3 regions of the Clostridium sp. JNZ J1-5 genome follow, and region 2 is predicted to be linked to each of the others. Evidence: riboswitches for the same ligand, from Rfam matches in the RefSeq annotation. Region 2 holds a riboswitch; each other region holds the start of a gene.
The links. Region 2 has a riboswitch for S-adenosylmethionine ahead of metF (methylenetetrahydrofolate reductase [NAD(P)H]). Riboswitches for the same ligand answer to the same signal wherever they lie in the genome.
Positions count from the first base shown of each region.

Region 1: linked by a shared signal. The riboswitch ahead of ACWW38_RS07410 (O-acetylhomoserine aminocarboxypropyltransferase/cysteine synthase family protein) and the one ahead of metF (methylenetetrahydrofolate reductase [NAD(P)H]) in region 2 are both predicted to bind S-adenosylmethionine.
Region 3: linked by a shared signal. The riboswitch ahead of metK (methionine adenosyltransferase) and the one ahead of metF (methylenetetrahydrofolate reductase [NAD(P)H]) in region 2 are both predicted to bind S-adenosylmethionine.

Region 1 is NZ_CM132773.1:1,560,118-1,565,635, forward strand. Features, by position in the region: gene ACWW38_RS07400 (Ig-like domain-containing protein) at 17-1,141, opposite strand; gene metA (homoserine O-acetyltransferase MetA) at 1,391-2,308, opposite strand; gene ACWW38_RS07410 (O-acetylhomoserine aminocarboxypropyltransferase/cysteine synthase family protein) at 2,413-3,696, opposite strand; SAM riboswitch class I at 3,911-4,023, opposite strand; gene ACWW38_RS07415 (GNAT family N-acetyltransferase) at 4,136-4,705, opposite strand; gene ACWW38_RS07420 (dihydrofolate reductase) at 4,938-5,432, shown strand; gene ACWW38_RS07425 (tRNA 2-thiocytidine biosynthesis TtcA family protein) at 5,492-5,518, opposite strand, start outside.
Region 2 is NZ_CM132773.1:3,231,729-3,237,246, reverse strand. Features, by position in the region: gene ACWW38_RS15465 (homocysteine S-methyltransferase family protein) at 1-217, opposite strand, end outside; gene ACWW38_RS15460 (methionine synthase) at 207-875, opposite strand; gene metF (methylenetetrahydrofolate reductase [NAD(P)H]) at 908-1,807, opposite strand; SAM riboswitch class I at 1,902-2,010, opposite strand; gene ACWW38_RS15450 (putative DNA modification/repair radical SAM protein) at 2,161-3,489, shown strand; gene ACWW38_RS15445 (TIGR03915 family putative DNA repair protein) at 3,503-4,246, shown strand; gene ACWW38_RS15440 (ABC transporter permease subunit) at 4,291-5,493, opposite strand; gene ACWW38_RS15435 (ABC transporter ATP-binding protein) at 5,490-5,518, opposite strand, start outside.
Region 3 is NZ_CM132773.1:2,612,472-2,617,989, forward strand. Features, by position in the region: gene ACWW38_RS12600 (peptidoglycan DD-metalloendopeptidase family protein) at 1-721, shown strand, start outside; gene spoIIID (sporulation transcriptional regulator SpoIIID) at 845-1,099, shown strand; gene mreB (rod shape-determining protein MreB) at 1,241-2,272, shown strand; gene yyaC (spore protease YyaC) at 2,398-2,949, opposite strand; tRNA gene ACWW38_RS12620 (tRNA-Thr) at 3,225-3,300, shown strand; tRNA gene ACWW38_RS12625 (tRNA-Tyr) at 3,306-3,390, shown strand; tRNA gene ACWW38_RS12630 (tRNA-Val) at 3,402-3,477, shown strand; tRNA gene ACWW38_RS12635 (tRNA-Tyr) at 3,527-3,611, shown strand; SAM riboswitch class I at 3,841-3,942, shown strand; gene metK (methionine adenosyltransferase) at 4,016-5,191, shown strand; gene recD2 (SF1B family DNA helicase RecD2) at 5,387-5,518, shown strand, end outside.

The DNA.
Region 1 (5,518 bases), 1.7 Mb from region 2:
ATGTTTACAGGATAAATTATTTTATAGTAAATCCCATTTCTATAGGTTCACTTAAGTTATTTCCTTGTACAGATTTTAAGTTAGTTGAAAGGTTTAAATAATAAGTAGTACCAGATTTAAATCCTTCTTTACACTCAATAACTATTTGTTTTTTCTCTGTATTATAGCTTATATCAACTGCCACTACATTACCTTGTCCATCAGAAACTACAACATTTTCACCATTAACAGTAGTTGGATCTAACTCTTTAGTAAATGTGATAGCCCAAGTTTTATTTACACTAATATCTTTTTTTGTTTCTAATACTTTTTTGTTTTTATCATTTCTTACAGAGCTTACAACTTCCTTTTGTTTTGCATCTAATTCTCCTATAATAGTATTAATTTTTTCTTTTATTTCATTTACTCTATCATAAGCCTTTTTTAATTCTGTATTATCTTTACCATACTTATTTCCTAAAGAATTTAGTTTATTAACTACACTATTAAGCTTATTAAGCTCAGCATTTAATTTTCCATAAAAACTATTGTAACGTGAATTATCCTCATCTTTAAAATCTTCTTCTATTTCATCAATTTCCTTTTGTTCTTCTTCGTCTGTTGCATCTTCTGCTTCTTCTGCATCTTCAGTTGCTTCAGTTGTTTCTTCTATTTTTTCTGTTTCTTCTGTCTTAGTTGTATCCTCTGATGCTTCTACTGTTTCATTATTTGTTGTACCATCTTGTTGAGTGGTTTCTACTGTAGCTTCTGTAGCTTCAGTTCCTTCTAAAGTTGCTTGTCCACTTTCACTTGGCTCAGTACTTTCAGTTATGTCTTTATTTTCCTGTGGATTCTCTACTTGACTTTCACCATCTGTGTCTTCAGAATTTGATTCTCCAGTACTAAAATAACTACTGATTTTATCATTAATTTTAGATGTTTCCTTTTCAATTGAGTCTAATCTTTTTGTAATTACCTTTAGCATGTTCTCTAATTGTTTAGTATTTTTGTCCTTTTCCTTGTTGTTCTTGTCCTTTAAGTCAACCTTTTTAGTGTTAACATCTTTTACATTGTCATAGGGTTTAGCATTTACATAACTTACTGGAATAATAAATGCTGATATGACAAATGTAGCCACTAATGTCTTTAGTTTTTTATTCATTTTATCCCTCCTTATTTTTTACCACCTTGTATAATTATCGTAATCTACACAATAAATTTTTATACTTAAAATGTATAAATTTATGTATAAACAGTTAAAACATACTTTAATTGCTATTAACCCCTTTATTATCAGCATTTACAACATTCTAAATAAAGGTTTAATTTATAATTATAAAAAAAAGTGCATAGTGGAACTAACTTCTCACTATTGCACTCTTTATTTCTGTGATTATATCTTCTTAACTATTTAGGTTCTTATGTTTGGATCATAAGGCGTCTCTTGATAAACATAATAATTAAGCCAGTTGGAGAATATTAAATTAGCGTGAGCTCTCCATCTTACAATAGGCTCTTTTTTAGGATCATCACCTATAAAATAGTTTTTAGGTATCTCTATATTCAATCCCTTTGAAATATCTCTAAGATATTCAGATTTTAAGGTTATATCATCATATTCTGAATGGCCTGTAATAAATATCTGTTTTCCATCTTTAGAAGCTACTATATACACTCCTGCCTCTTCTGATTCTGACAAAATTTCAAGTTTTTCAACCTTTTCAATATCATTTTTCAATACCTCTGTATAGCGGGAGTGAGGTACATAAAATTCATTATCGAAACCTCTTAAAAGTTTCACTCCACTATTTGTTATAGTGTGTTTAAAAACACCAAACATCTTTTTAGAGAGATGATATTTAGGAATCCCAAAATGGTGATAGAGTCCTGCCTGCGCTCCCCAGCATATATGAAGTGTAGAAGTTACATTAGAAGCTGAAAAATCCATAATTTCTTTTAGTTCATTCCAGTAATCGACCTCTTTAAAATCTAAATGCTCAATTGGCGCACCAGTTATTATCATGCCATCAAACTTTTCATCTTTTATATCTTTAAAGCTATTATAGAAGCTTTCTAAATGCTCCTCAGATGTATTTTTTGATTTGTGCTCTTCAATATGAAGTAATTTAATCTCCACTTGAAGAGGAGTATTCCCAAGTAATCTTAAAATTTGAGTTTCTGTTTGAATTTTGGTTGGCATTAAATTCAGTATAACTATTTTTAAAGGTCTGATATCTTGATGTAATGCTCTATCTTCATACATCACAAATACATTTTCATCCCCAAGAATTTTTGCTGCAGGAAGATTTTTGGGTATTATAATTGGCATACTTTCTTTCTCCTTATCTTATTATAATACTTATATTAACAGAGTTCTTTGCTTCGGAGGGAGTTTTTACTCCCATGAGAGTATTAGAGCGGGTAGTCATCGGATTAGTTCCCTAAATTCTCTAAAGACTGTTGAAAATCAGCTATAATATCTTCAATATCTTCGATTCCTACAGAAACCCTAATTAAGTCTGGTGTAACTCCTGATGCTACCTGCTGCTCTTCATTCAATTGTCTATGTGTTGTACTAGCAGGATGAATTACTGATGTTCTTGCATCTCCTAAATGAACTACTAAAGCAGCTAATTCTAGATTTCTAATGAATTTCTTACCTGCTTCAATTCCTCCATTTATTCCAAAAGTTAATATACCGCTAGCCCCTTTAGGCAAATATTTTTTAGCTAGAGGATAGGTAGTATGGCTTTCAAGGAGAGGATAGCTTACCCAGCTTACTTTTTCATGTTTCTCTAGGTATTTAGCTAACTTAAAAGCATTTTCACTATGTCTTTCCATTCTTAAATGTAGTGTTTCAAGTCCCAGATTAAATAAAAAGGCATTAAAAGGACTTGTGCAAGTTCCTAGGTCTCTTAAAAGCTGAACACGAACTTTCACTATATATGCTGCATTTCCAAACTTCTCAACATATTTAACTCCATGGTAACTTGGATCTGGTTCTATAAGCTCTAGATATTTTCCATTGTCCCAATTGAAATTTCCACCATCTACAATGATTCCACCTATACTGGTAGCATGACCGTCAATATATTTTGTTGTAGAATGAACAACTATATTAGCTCCAAGTTTTAGCGGGTTGCAAAGATATGGAGTTGCTATTGTATTATCTACAATAAAAGGCACTTGCTTTTTCTTTGCGACTGATGAAAACTTTTCAAAATCCAAAATATTTAATCCTGGATTCCCTATGGTCTCACCAAAAATAGCTCTTGTATTTTCTTTAAAGCACTTTAATATTTCTTCTTCATCTGAATCTGGATTTACAAAAGTTACATCTATTCCAAATTTCTTTAAGGTTGTTGAAAGCAGACTAAAAGTTCCGCCATAAAGTGTAGATGCAGCAACTACATGATCTCCTGTTTTACAAATGTTTAATATAGCTAAAGCAGTAGCTGTTTGACCTGCTGATACAGCGACAGCTCCAACGCCCCCTTCAAGAGCACTAACTTTTTCTTCAAAGGCAGCTACAGTAGGATTACTGATTCTAGAATACATATGCCCCTCTGCCTCTAAATCGAATAATGCTGCTACTTGGTCTGGATCCTCATATTTATAAGTTGTGCTTTGATAAATTGGTAATACTCTTGTCTCTCCTGCTTTTGGCGTATATCCTCCTTGTATACATATAGTCCCCTTTTTCCAATTTTTACTCATAAAAATTGCCCCCTTTTACATAATTTATGCTCTGTTTTAAATGAATGCTGATTTTTACATTCATTTAAAACTTTCCATGTAGCCCCCTACATGTTCATTAGTGTTAGTTTAACGCGTTATACTATTTTGCATAAAAAAAACCGCTTCAATCTCTCGATAAGAAGCGGTTATAATTACTTATGCATTAGACTATTAATTTAAATAGCCTACTCCCTTCTTATCTTTCAGGATATTTCCTGCAGGAATTAGCACATTTCTAGTTTAAAGCTTTAAACTAGCTGTTGCCGGGTTTCATCGGGCCAGTCCCTCAACCACTCTTGATAAGATTAATCTTTTATTCAATTTTAAAATTAATTTTACACATGATTTCATTGTGTGTCAAGAAGTTTTTTACAATTTATATAAAAACACGTAAGTACTTGCCTACGTGTTTTGTGTTTTATATTATTGAGCTTGATTTTATTTCTTTCCAATCACTTTTCAATAAGTCCATAAATACTACACTAGAAAATATACCAATCCTGCTGTCAAAATAAGCTTCTCTAATTATACCTACTTCTTTAAAACCTAATCTTTTGTACAGTCCTTGAGCTTTTATATTATCTATCATAGTAGTTAATTCTATTTTATTTAAATTTAAAAATTTGAATAGAAAATCAATAAAATAATATAGTGCATCATAGCCATATCCTTTTTCTTGCTCTTTTATATAACATATTTTTATACCTATTTCAGCCTTTTGGTTTCTTGCATCCCAGTTCATATAATTGATTTCACCAATAGGAACTAAATCATCTTTTCTTAGTATAATGAATCTTTTGCTTTCAGGAAACATAGAACAATCTTCAATTTGATCTACAATACATTTTCTTATACTATCTTTGCTTTGTAAAGTTCCAAAAGCATTTCCTGAATGCTCCATCATCAGCTCATCATTCCACCATTTGTGAAAATATTCTTCATCTCCTAGTTCTAGCTGTCTAATTATAACTTTTTTCCCTTTAATCATAATTATTCTCCTTGCAGTTGCTTTCAATTTGATATATAACAACTTTAGACATTTTACCTAAGCTTATAAAGTACAACTAAATTCAACTTTACATTTGTTCTATATAAAAATTATACCATATATACATGAATTATTAAAAAATTTCATAATAAATTTGATAAATATTTAACTTATATATTACAGATATTAATTCAATGTTATAATTTTAGTACTAATAAAAGAGGTGAAAAATATGCTGAGTTTTGTAGTTGCAGTATCTCAAAATAATGTAATTGGTAAAGATAATAATCTTCCTTGGAAAATTCCTGAAGATTTAAAACATTTTAAAGAGATAACTCTATCTAAAACTAAAACAATGATTATGGGTAGAAAAACTTTTGAGGCCCTTCCAAGTGTACTTCCTGGAAGAAAGCATATAGTGTTAACTGGAAATAGAGATTATAATATGGAAAATATAAATGTGAAAGTTATCCACAGTGTTGATGAAATAAATCCACTTATTCACAGTAAAGAAGAATACTTTGTAATAGGAGGAGGAGAAATTTTTTCTGAATTGATGCCATATGCAAAGAAGATATATCTTACCATAATACATCATGACTTTCAAGGAGATACTTTTTTCCCTGGATATAATAAAAATGATTGGAAAATAACCGAAATGCATAAAGGAACTGTAGATGAAAATAATAAATTTAACCACACTTACTTAACTCTTGAAAAAATATAAAGCTTATATACTTTATGATGTAAATACCGCACTAATTTACTAGTGCGGTACTTGCCATATTATTCTTCATCGTAAAAATCTAAAAA
Region 2 (5,518 bases):
CCTTAAGCTTTAATTCATTTGCTCCAAATGTATTAGTAGTTATTACATTTGAACCAGCCTTAATATATTTTTCGTGTATACTTTTTATTATATCTGGATTCAAAATATTATACACTTCTGGAATTTCTCCAGCAGCAAGTCCCTCTTTCTGAAGCATTGTACCCATAGCTCCATCGAAGAATAGAAATCTTTCTTTTAGTATATTTTTAATCTCCACAATAGCTACCTCCTCTCTTAAATTCACACCATCTAGAATTATTGCACTTTCTGCACCCAGGATGATTGCTTACTATATTTTTATCTTGAAATCCTATAATGGCTGTTATTGATTTTCTTGGTATTAAAATATTTTCTTCAGTAACTGTAAGTCCAATATTTTTTTGTGTTTCTAAAACATTTAATATTTTTGATTGAATATCTATTGGAAAATCTCCATATCCCGGACTATATCTATAAGTTATTCCTAAGCCATATATTTTAGCTTCTTCTTTTATTAAGCTCTGAACCTCTTCACAAATCCATTCTATAGCAGTGGATGCACATGCATCTAGTATTAAAGCTTTTGTAAGATTAACCTTTTCATAATACTTTATTTTTGTTTCTATCTCATTTCCTAAAGTCATTGCTAAAACAGCACACATTTTTGAATCTTTAAGATGCTCTGCTATATCCCTACCTTCAAATACCAATTTACTTCCAATTATTTTTACTTCACTATTATCTATTTTTATATCAAAAATCTTATAGGTATATCTATAGTTAATATAGTTTTTTATTTCTTCAATAGATTTATTAATAAGACTCCAAACTTCATCATATATTATTCCTCTTTTATATCCTAAATATCTTAAAACTTCATCTCTATCAATGTACAAATATCTTCCTCCTATAATTTTTATTTTTAGTCTTATGCTATATTAAAACTATTTAATGCAGTTACTATTGACGATATATTAGCTACTATTTTCTTAGCTACCTCTGGATTATTCATAGTATAAATATGAATACCATCAATTCCAGAAGATAATAAATCAATAATCTGCTCAGTAGCATAAGCAATTCCAGCATCCTTTAAAGCCTCAGGTCTGTCTATATATTTATCAAGTATTTTTACAAACTTATCCGGAACATGAGCTCCGCAAAGAGAAGTTATTCTCTTAATCTGTCTACTATTTACAACTGGCATTATGCCAACTTCTATAGGAATATCTATCTTCATAAGTTCTGTTTTTTCTTTAAAGTTATAAAAAATATTATTATCGAAAAATAGCTGGGTAATGAGGAAGTCAGTACCTTTTTCAACTTTATTTTTTAAATTAAACAAATCATCTACAATACTCCTGCATTCAATATGTCCTTCTGGATAACATGTCCCTCCTATACAAAAATAGCTATCTTTTTTTATATGCTCTACTAAATCCACAGCATGTGTGTAATGGATAGGGTTTGGAAATTTCAAATTAGGATCTTGTGGAAAATCTCCTCTAAGAGCAAGAACATTTTCTATATTATTTTTCTTTAATTCATCCAAAATATTATCTATTTCTTCCTTTGAAGATGCTATACAAGTTAAGTGTGCTAAAGATTCTATATTATATTTATTCTTTATAATAGACGCTATTTCAACTGTTGCGTTCTTACTAGTGCCGCCCCCAGCACCGTAAGTCACACTTATATAATCAGGATTTAAAGGCGCCAAAGCATCTATAGTTTTATAGATACTTTCAATTGAATAATCTTTTTTAGGCGGAAATATTTCAAATGAAATTACAGGTTTTTTATTTAAAAACAAATTTTTTATAAACATAAAATGCCCCCTTTTAAATAAAAAAGCTGCTTTCCCATAAGAAAAGCAGCTTAAATATCTTTACATAATTTACACTTAACTAATTTTAGCAGCTTTCTTATCTCTCAAAATCAAAGATTTTGCAGGATTTGACACCGTTGTATTTTTTTAATACCGGTTGTCGGGTTTCAAAGGGCCAGTCCCTCCACCTCTCATGATAAGAATTCTTTCTATTTAATTAAAAACTATTCTAATACTTTTATATTATGCTGTCAATGTAAAATAAAATAACTTTTTTAGGTAATAATATATTTACATACGAACTTATGTTCGGTAATATATATTTAAGATATAATTGGTATAGGAGAACTATTATGGATATGTTGGAAAAGTTAAAGATACTATCAGATGCAGCTAAATATGATGTTTCCTGTTCTTCCAGTGGAAGTAGCAGAAAAAATTCTAAAGGAGGTATAGGCAATGCCAGCTCTAGTGGAATATGCCATAGTTTTACTGCAGATGGAAGATGTATTTCATTACTTAAAATTTTACTTACAAACTACTGCTGTTATGATTGTGCCTACTGTATAAATAGATATTCTAATGACCTTCCTAGAGCAACTTTTACCCCTGATGAAATAGCTGACTTAACAATAAATTTTTATAAACGTAATTATATTGAAGGCTTATTCTTAAGTTCTGCAGTTTTTAAAAATCCTAACTATACTATGGAACAGATGCTAAAAGTTGTATCTAAACTTAGAAATGAACATAACTTTAATGGATATATACATATAAAAGCAATACCGGGAGCAGATCCAATATTAATTAAGAAAGCTGGGGAACTTGTAGATAGAATGAGTATAAATATTGAACTTCCTTCCTCATCTAGTCTTAAGTTACTAGCTCCGCAAAAAACTAAAGAAAATATATTAAAACCTATGTCTTTTATAGGATCTCAAATTGCTGTTTCAAAATATGAAAAAAAGTTATATAGAAATGCTCCTTCTTTCGTTCCAGCAGGCCAGAGTAGCCAGCTTATTATTGGTGCAACACCTGAAAGTGATTTGCATATTTTAAAGCTCTCTGAAAATCTATATAAACGCTTTGGATTAAAAAGAGTCTACTATTCAGCTTATGTGCCAGTATCAAATAATCCAAAGTTACCTGCACTAAATAGTCCTCCTCTATTAAGAGAACATAGACTTTACCAAGCAGACTGGCTTCTTAGATTTTACGGATTTTCGGCAAAGGATTTGTTAAATGAAAACAATCCAAATTTCGATGTACACCTGGACCCTAAAACTGATTGGGCTCTTAGAAATATAGATAAATTTCCAATAGAGATTAATAAAGCCTATGCAAAAGATCTTATAAAAATACCTGGTATTGGAGTAAAATCAGTACGGAAAATTGCCCTTGCTAGAAGAGTCCACTCTTTAAGTTTTGAGGATTTAAAAAAGTTGGGTGTGGTTCTAAAAAGAGCTCAATATTTTATAACCTGCAACGGAAGATATTATGGTCAAGTAGATTTTAAAGATATATTAATAAGAGAAAAGTTAGTAAGTGATGCAACTAATAAATTTAAATCAAATCCTATCTATAATGCTAAAAAAAATTATGAACAGCTTTCTTTTCTCTCCTCTCCTCCAGCCATATACCGCCCAGATGATGCTTATACAAGCATCACTGGAGAACTTTAAGAAGGTGAAATAAATGATTTGCTATATCTATGATGGCAGTTTTGAAGGCCTATTAACATCAATATATGAGGCATATTACAGAAAAGATAAACCTGAAGAAATATTTAGAGAAGATGAATTTATTCCTACTCTTATAACAAATCCGATTTATATAAAAAAAGATATGTCCAAATTTTCTAAGGTTTATGATGCTATTAGAAATAAAATTTCTTATAATTCTTTAAGATATGTATTTTATGTGTATCTCTCTGATATAGAAGGCTCTAGTACTTTAATCTATAAATACATAAAACTTGGTTTTAAATTAGGGAAAGATTTAGATATGCATCTTTACAAAGATTGTGTACTAAGAGTACATCAAATAGTAAAGAAAGTATTTGGAGAATATCATAGAATGCTTGGTTTTGTTAGATTTAACAGTATAAATAATAAATTTCTCTACTCACCTATAGAGCCAGATCATAATATACTAGCACTTATAACTCCTCATTTTACTAAGCGTCTTTCTAATGAAAATTTTATTATTCATGACCTAAAAAGAGGAATAGCCGCTGTATATGACAAAACTGATTGGTCTATTACTGAACTTTCTAAAGAATATGGATTAACCTTGCTTAGCAAGCATGGTAATTCTCTTTATGAAGAATTATGGAAAAGCTATTTCAAAAGCACCACTATTAAGGATAGAATAAATCCAAAACTTCAAATGGCACATATGCCAAAGCGTTATTGGAGCTTTCTAACAGAAGTCAATTAATTTTAAAGACCTTACTAGTAAATCCTAGTAAGGTCTAAAATATTTTATATTAATATATCTCTCTTTTTAAATACTACATGGGAAATAACGTAACTTACTATTGTCCATCCTAAAAGTATAGCTATAGAGAAAGTTGGTGTAATAACAGGATTGTTAGACCTTAGTGCAATATTTCCTGTTATTATTTTTGAAGGATCTCCAAAAGTAGTAAATAAGTAATGAGCATATTTATTTATATAAGGTATTGTTTGAGCTATAGTAAATGCTATTATTATAACTGTAGTACTTGCCATAGATACCATACTGCTCTTTACAACAGTTGATAATAAGAAAGCAAAAGATGCTGATGCTATTATGAATAATATTTGAATTCCAAACATTTGAACTATATATTTCCACATAGGTATAATGTGAGAACTTCCAGCTATTGCTGTTATTGCTTTTTGTCCCATTTCGCCTTTGACAGTTAAATCATACATAAACCTAGTTCCTGTAGTTACTGGATAGTCCATATTTCCAAAACTAAATATAAGCCCCATGATTAGAAATGCTAAAATTTCTATCACTACTATAATTATTGAAGAAGAAAGTATTAAAGCTATAAACTTTGAAAATAATACCTTTCCCCTTGAAACTGGCTGTGTCAGCAAAAATTTCATAGTAGGCGGAGTATATTCCCCCGATACCATGTCTGAACTAAATATAATTACTCCAACTGCAAGGAAAATCGCTCCTAGAATTTCAAATAATTGTCTTACAAACGCAGTTGCTGTTACATCATATGAATTATACTCTGGCTGTATATTATTTTCTAATAAGTATTTCTTAGTCATAAGCTCCAATTTTATAGACTCTTTGTCTTGCTCTCTTATTTGAGTATCCTTTAATTGTGCTTCCATTCCACTTATTTCTTTCTTTAAAGTTACTCTCCAATCAGGTTTTGCACCTTGTTTTTCTTTTTTAATCTCTTCAATCCTTTCGTAGGATTGCTTAATATCCTCATCAAAACGTTTCTTTTCCTCTTCAGGAATTTTAGGATCTTTTTTAAATTCTTCTAAGTGCCTTATATTCTCTTGTTCATTTTGTATTCTGCGCTCTGGTTTATTCCATTCCTTCATGCTTTCTGATGACTTATACATAGCAAAACCTATAAATGCTACTAAAATTGCAAATGCAATAGTTATTATAACTGTCTTTTTCCTACTCATTAATTTTATCATTTCATTTCTAATTAGTGTAAACATCATAATGATCTCTTACCCCCTTCTACAA
Region 3 (5,518 bases), 620 kb from region 2:
TTCAAATTTTTTTAAGAAGGAAGGTTTTTATGTAGTCTTATTTCTATGTTTGTGCATTATAGCAACAGTTGCAGCTATAACAACAAAAAATAATAAAAAAGTAGAAAATAAGCCGCAAGCTTCACAAAATGTAAAAGTTGATTCTCAAAAACCAAGAGAAGTTTCTATATCACAAAAGGATAAAGAAATTAATAATGCGGTTCAAGTAAGAAATAATGAGAAAAAAGCTGAAACAGGAATTGAGGTTCCAACAAAAAAAGAAGTATCAGTATCAAAGACTACAGAACCTAAATTTATTAAGCCAGTGGATGGAGAAATAGTGATGAAATACTCTCAAACTCCAGTATGGTGGGAAACTTCTAAAACATATAGACCTAACTTTGGTATTAACATAAAAGCAAATGTTGGTACACCAGTCAAGGCAGTTTCAGACGGTGAAGTAAAGTTAGTAGAAGAAAAAGGATCATTTGGAACAACTATTACTATTTATCATCCTGAGAATGGCAAAACCACTTCTTATGGAAACTTAGATAAAGCAGTAAAAGTTAAAAAAGGTGATAAAGTAACCCAAGGTCAAGAGATAGGTAAAGTTGGAAATAGTTCTTTAAGAGGAATGTCTGAAGAAATAGGAAATAATTTCTTGCACTTTGAGGTTCTTAAAAATGCAAAAGAAGAGCCACAATTTTCAAGTGAAAATCCAGAAAAGTATATAAAATATTAGGTTAACATTAAAAGCCATTTTCCGATTAAATTCGGAAAATGGCCAAATAATAAGATGTTATATAGTAATTTAAAATAACATAAGTGCATATTTATAAATATATAAGGTTAAGGAGGTAGCACTTTGAAAGATTACATTGAAGAAAGAGTTCTTGAAGTAGCAAGATATATAATAGAATCTAAAGCTACAATAAGAAAAACAGCCAAAGTCTTCGGAGTAAGTAAAAGTACAATACACAAAGATATGACAGAGAGGTTACCTAAAATTAATCCTCAAGTAGCTAAAGAGGCTAAGGATGTATTGGATTTAAATAAATCAGAAAGACATATTAGGGGCGGTAAAGCAACTAAAATGAAATATAAAACAATAGAAGGTTAATAATTCCTAATTAAGCTCAAAAATAAAGGTTTTTTTTGTAATACTATGGAATAAATGAGTATTAACGTATATAATAAGTATAGATAATAGTAGAAAATATACAATGTAATATAATACGAAAGAGCAGGAGTGAAATTAGGAATGTTTTTTAGAATGAGTACAGATATGGGAATAGATTTAGGTACAGCAACAGTTCTAGTGTATATCAAAGGGAAAGGAATTGTTTTGAAGGAGCCTTCAGTTGTAGCCATTGATAAAAATGCAAATAGAGTATTGGCAGTAGGCGAAGAAGCTAGACAAATGATTGGAAGAACTCCAGGCAACATAGTTGCAATTCGTCCTTTAAGGGATGGGGTAATATCAGATTATGATATAACAGAAAAGATGTTAAAACATTTTATTAGAAAAGCCTGTGGAAAAAGAAGAGTAGGTGCTCCTAGAGTTGTAATTTGTGTTCCTTGTGAAGCTACTGAAGTAGAAAAGAGAGCTGTTAAGGACGCAGCTGTTAATGCAGGAGCAAAAAAAGTGTTCTTAATAGAAGAGCCTTTGGCAGCAGCTATTGGAGCTGGGTTAGATATAACAAAAGCTAGTGGTAATATGGTAATAGACATTGGAGGGGGAACGACAGACATAGCAGTAATCTCTCTTGGTGGAATGGTTGTAAGAAGTTCCATTAAAGTTGCCGGGGATAGCTTCGATGAATCAATAATAAAGTACATAAGAAAAAAACATAAACTCATGATTGGAGAAAGAACAGCAGAAGAATTAAAGATGAATATTGGAACCGCATATAAAAGAGAAGAGAATATAAGTATGGAAATAAGAGGAAGAGATCTAATAACAGGACTCCCTAAAAATATAAGTGTATCCTCAGAAGAGATGAGAGAAGCATTGAGTGAGGCGGTAAATGCTATTGCAGATTGTACTCACTCAGTTTTAGAAAAAACTCCACCTGAATTAGCAGCAGATATAGCTGATAGAGGAATTGTAATGACAGGTGGCGGATCCTTATTAAATGGATTGGATAAGTTAATAGAGGAAGTAACTAAAGTTCCCGTACATGTTGCTCAAGATTCAGTTTCATCAGTTGCTCTAGGCACTGGAGATGTACTAAGCTACCTAGATAAGATTGATGCATCTTATAAGGGGCAGGATATAAACCTAATAGACTAATATATATACTTATTATATAAGTTATAAAATATACGCTCTATAATCTTAAAATTATGGAGCGTATATTTTATTTAAAATTATTTTGGAATTATGAGAAGTTAAGGATAGCTTAAAACATATGATATTTATATTATGTTATCCATATTTTTATCATGTAATTGTGAAAGGTAATATGAATGGATTAGAGAGTGAGTAATGACTTTGGCCATTTCCATAATTAAATCTAGGCGTATATTCCTATTTGTAAATAGCTCGTTATTATCACTAGAGTCCACAATACCTATTATGGAGGTTTCCCCAACTTCAGGTAAAATTTTACCTACACCTTTTCCAGGATGTATAGGATAATCGCGAGCTTGTATTTCCCCTATGTTTTTCATTTCTCCTAAACAAGCATCAACGCCTATTATACTAGAAGAGGGATGAAGTTTTTTTATCTGCTGAAGCTGTTTATCTATATTTAAAGCGTGTATAGGTTCAGAAATAGTTCCATATACTTTTAGTGGGAAGTTTTCATTTTTTAATAATGTTCCTACTAATGGCCCTAGACAATCTCCTATACATCTGTCAGTACCAATACATACTATAACAGAATTTTCATCCATGTAATCTTTTAAAAAATATGCTATTTCGTAATAAGATAGATTATCTTTATAGTGGACTCTGACTTTATTCAAGAACGACACCTCCTTGATAATTTATATGAAAAGCATATATACTATATGAAATAAAAATTAATAAAAAAAGAAAATATAATAGAATTAAAAGGAAAAAGGAGATGAATAATTGATATAAATGTATAAGTAATTCGAAGTAATGTGGTGAAATTAAGAGCAATATGCTTGTAATTTCATTTAAATAACAAAAGTTAGAGTTGAAATAAGTGCTAGTTCTAGGTATACTAATATTCGTTGACGCGGTAAAACGCTGAAAATAAAAAATAAATAAGCATGCTGGCATGGCTCAACTGGTAGAGCAACTGACTTGTAATCAGTAGGTTCCGGGTTCAAGTCCTGGTGCCAGCACCAATTTCGGAGGAGTTCCCGAGTGGCCAAAGGGGGCAGACTGTAAATCTGTTACGTTTCGTTTCGATGGTTCGAATCCATCCTCCTCCACCATATAAATAAATGGGCGCATAGCTCAGCTGGGAGAGCATCTGCCTTACAAGCAGGGGGTCACAGGTTCGAGCCCTGTTGTGCCCACCATTTATTTTTAGAGAAGTTGGTAGCTGTTAAGTTTTTTAAAAGTTAATATGGAGGAGTTCCCGAGTGGCCAAAGGGGGCAGACTGTAAATCTGTTACGTTTCGTTTCGATGGTTCGAATCCATCCTCCTCCACCATAGAAGACATCAATGTTGATGTCTTTTTTTATTTTTGTTTTATATGAATGTTGATTTTAAATTCAGTTAAAACCTCCTATTTTTAAATTTATATAAATCAAATTAAATATTTGTATAAAATAAATATTTGTAAAATTAATGATAAGTTAAGCTTCATGTTATTGACATGGATATTATACTGTGATAATATTATTTTGCTTAAGTAAAATTAAATAATAGATAAGAAAAAATCTTATCAAGAGAGGTGGAGGGACTGGCCCTGTGAAACCCAGCAACCGGTACTGTTGTACTAAGGTGCTAATTCCTGCAGATTTAATCTGCAAGATAAGAAATCATGATAATCACGCAATCAACCTCTTCAATTAAGAAGGGGTTTTATTTTTTTTTAGAAAGGAGATTTTAGAATGAGAAGATTGTTTACTTCAGAATCAGTAACAGAAGGACATCCAGATAAAATGTGTGACCAAATTTCAGATGCTATTTTGGATGCTATTTTAGAAAAAGATCCTAATGGAAGGGTAGCTTGTGAAACGGCGGTTACAACTGGAATGGTTATGGTTATGGGAGAAATATCCACGAACTGTTATGTTGATATTTCAAAGCTTGTAAGAGAAGTCGTTACAGATATAGGATATACAAGAGCTAAATATGGATTTGACGCTGAAACATGTGCTGTATTGACAGCAATTGATGAACAATCAGTAGATATAGCTATGGGTGTAGATGAAGCCCTAGAGTCAAGAGAAGGTGAAAAAGACGAAGTTGAGGCAATAGGAGCTGGAGATCAAGGACTTATGTTTGGATTTGCTTCTAATGAAACACCAGAATATATGCCTCTTCCTATAAGTATGGCACATAAGCTTTCAAGAAGATTAACAGAGGTTAGAAAGAACGGTATATTACCATACTTAAGACCGGATGGTAAAACTCAAGTTACAGTTGAATATGAGGATGATAAACCTGTAAGAATAGATGCTATAGTTGTTTCAACTCAACATGATCCAGAAGTTACACAAGAGCAAATACGTAAAAATCTTATGGAACATGTAATAAGATTTATAATTCCTAATGAATGGTTAGATGACAAAACAAAGTACTACATAAATCCAACAGGAAGATTTGTTATCGGTGGACCACATGGAGATACAGGATTAACAGGAAGAAAGATTATAGTTGATACTTATGGTGGATACGGAAGACATGGTGGCGGAGCTTTTTCAGGAAAAGATCCAACAAAAGTTGACAGATCAGCAGCTTACGCAGCAAGATGGGTTGCTAAAAACTTGGTAGCAGCTGGAGTTGCAGATAAACTTGAAATAGGTTTAGCTTATGCGATAGGTGTTGCTCGCCCAGTATCACTTTTAGTAAATACTTTTGGAACAGGAAAAGTTGAAGACGATAAAATAGTAGAAATAGTTAACAAAGTATTTGACTTAAGACCTGGTGCAATAATTAGAGATTTAGAATTAAGAAGACCATTATATAGACAAACAGCAGCTTATGGGCACTTTGGAAGAACTGATGTAGAACTTCCATGGGAACAGCTAGATAAAGTAGAAGCTATCAAAAAATATATATAATAATTGAATTAAACATTTTAGTATAAAAAGCTAATATCATAGTGATATTAGCTTTTTTTATATGGAGCAGATAAGTAGCTTTAGGTTTATTAAATAAAATCATGGTAAAAATATTAAATAATACATAATAGTTGAGAAGTGTTAGGCATATACCTTATAATTAACTTAAGTTAATTATATTTTAGGAGCGATTTTATGGCTGAAGTACAAGGAACAGTAGAGGGAATAGTTTTTAAAAACGAAAATAATGGATATGTAGTAGCACATATAAAGGATAAGAAAAAGAAAATCACTATAACTGGATTCATACCTTATATATCAGAAGGG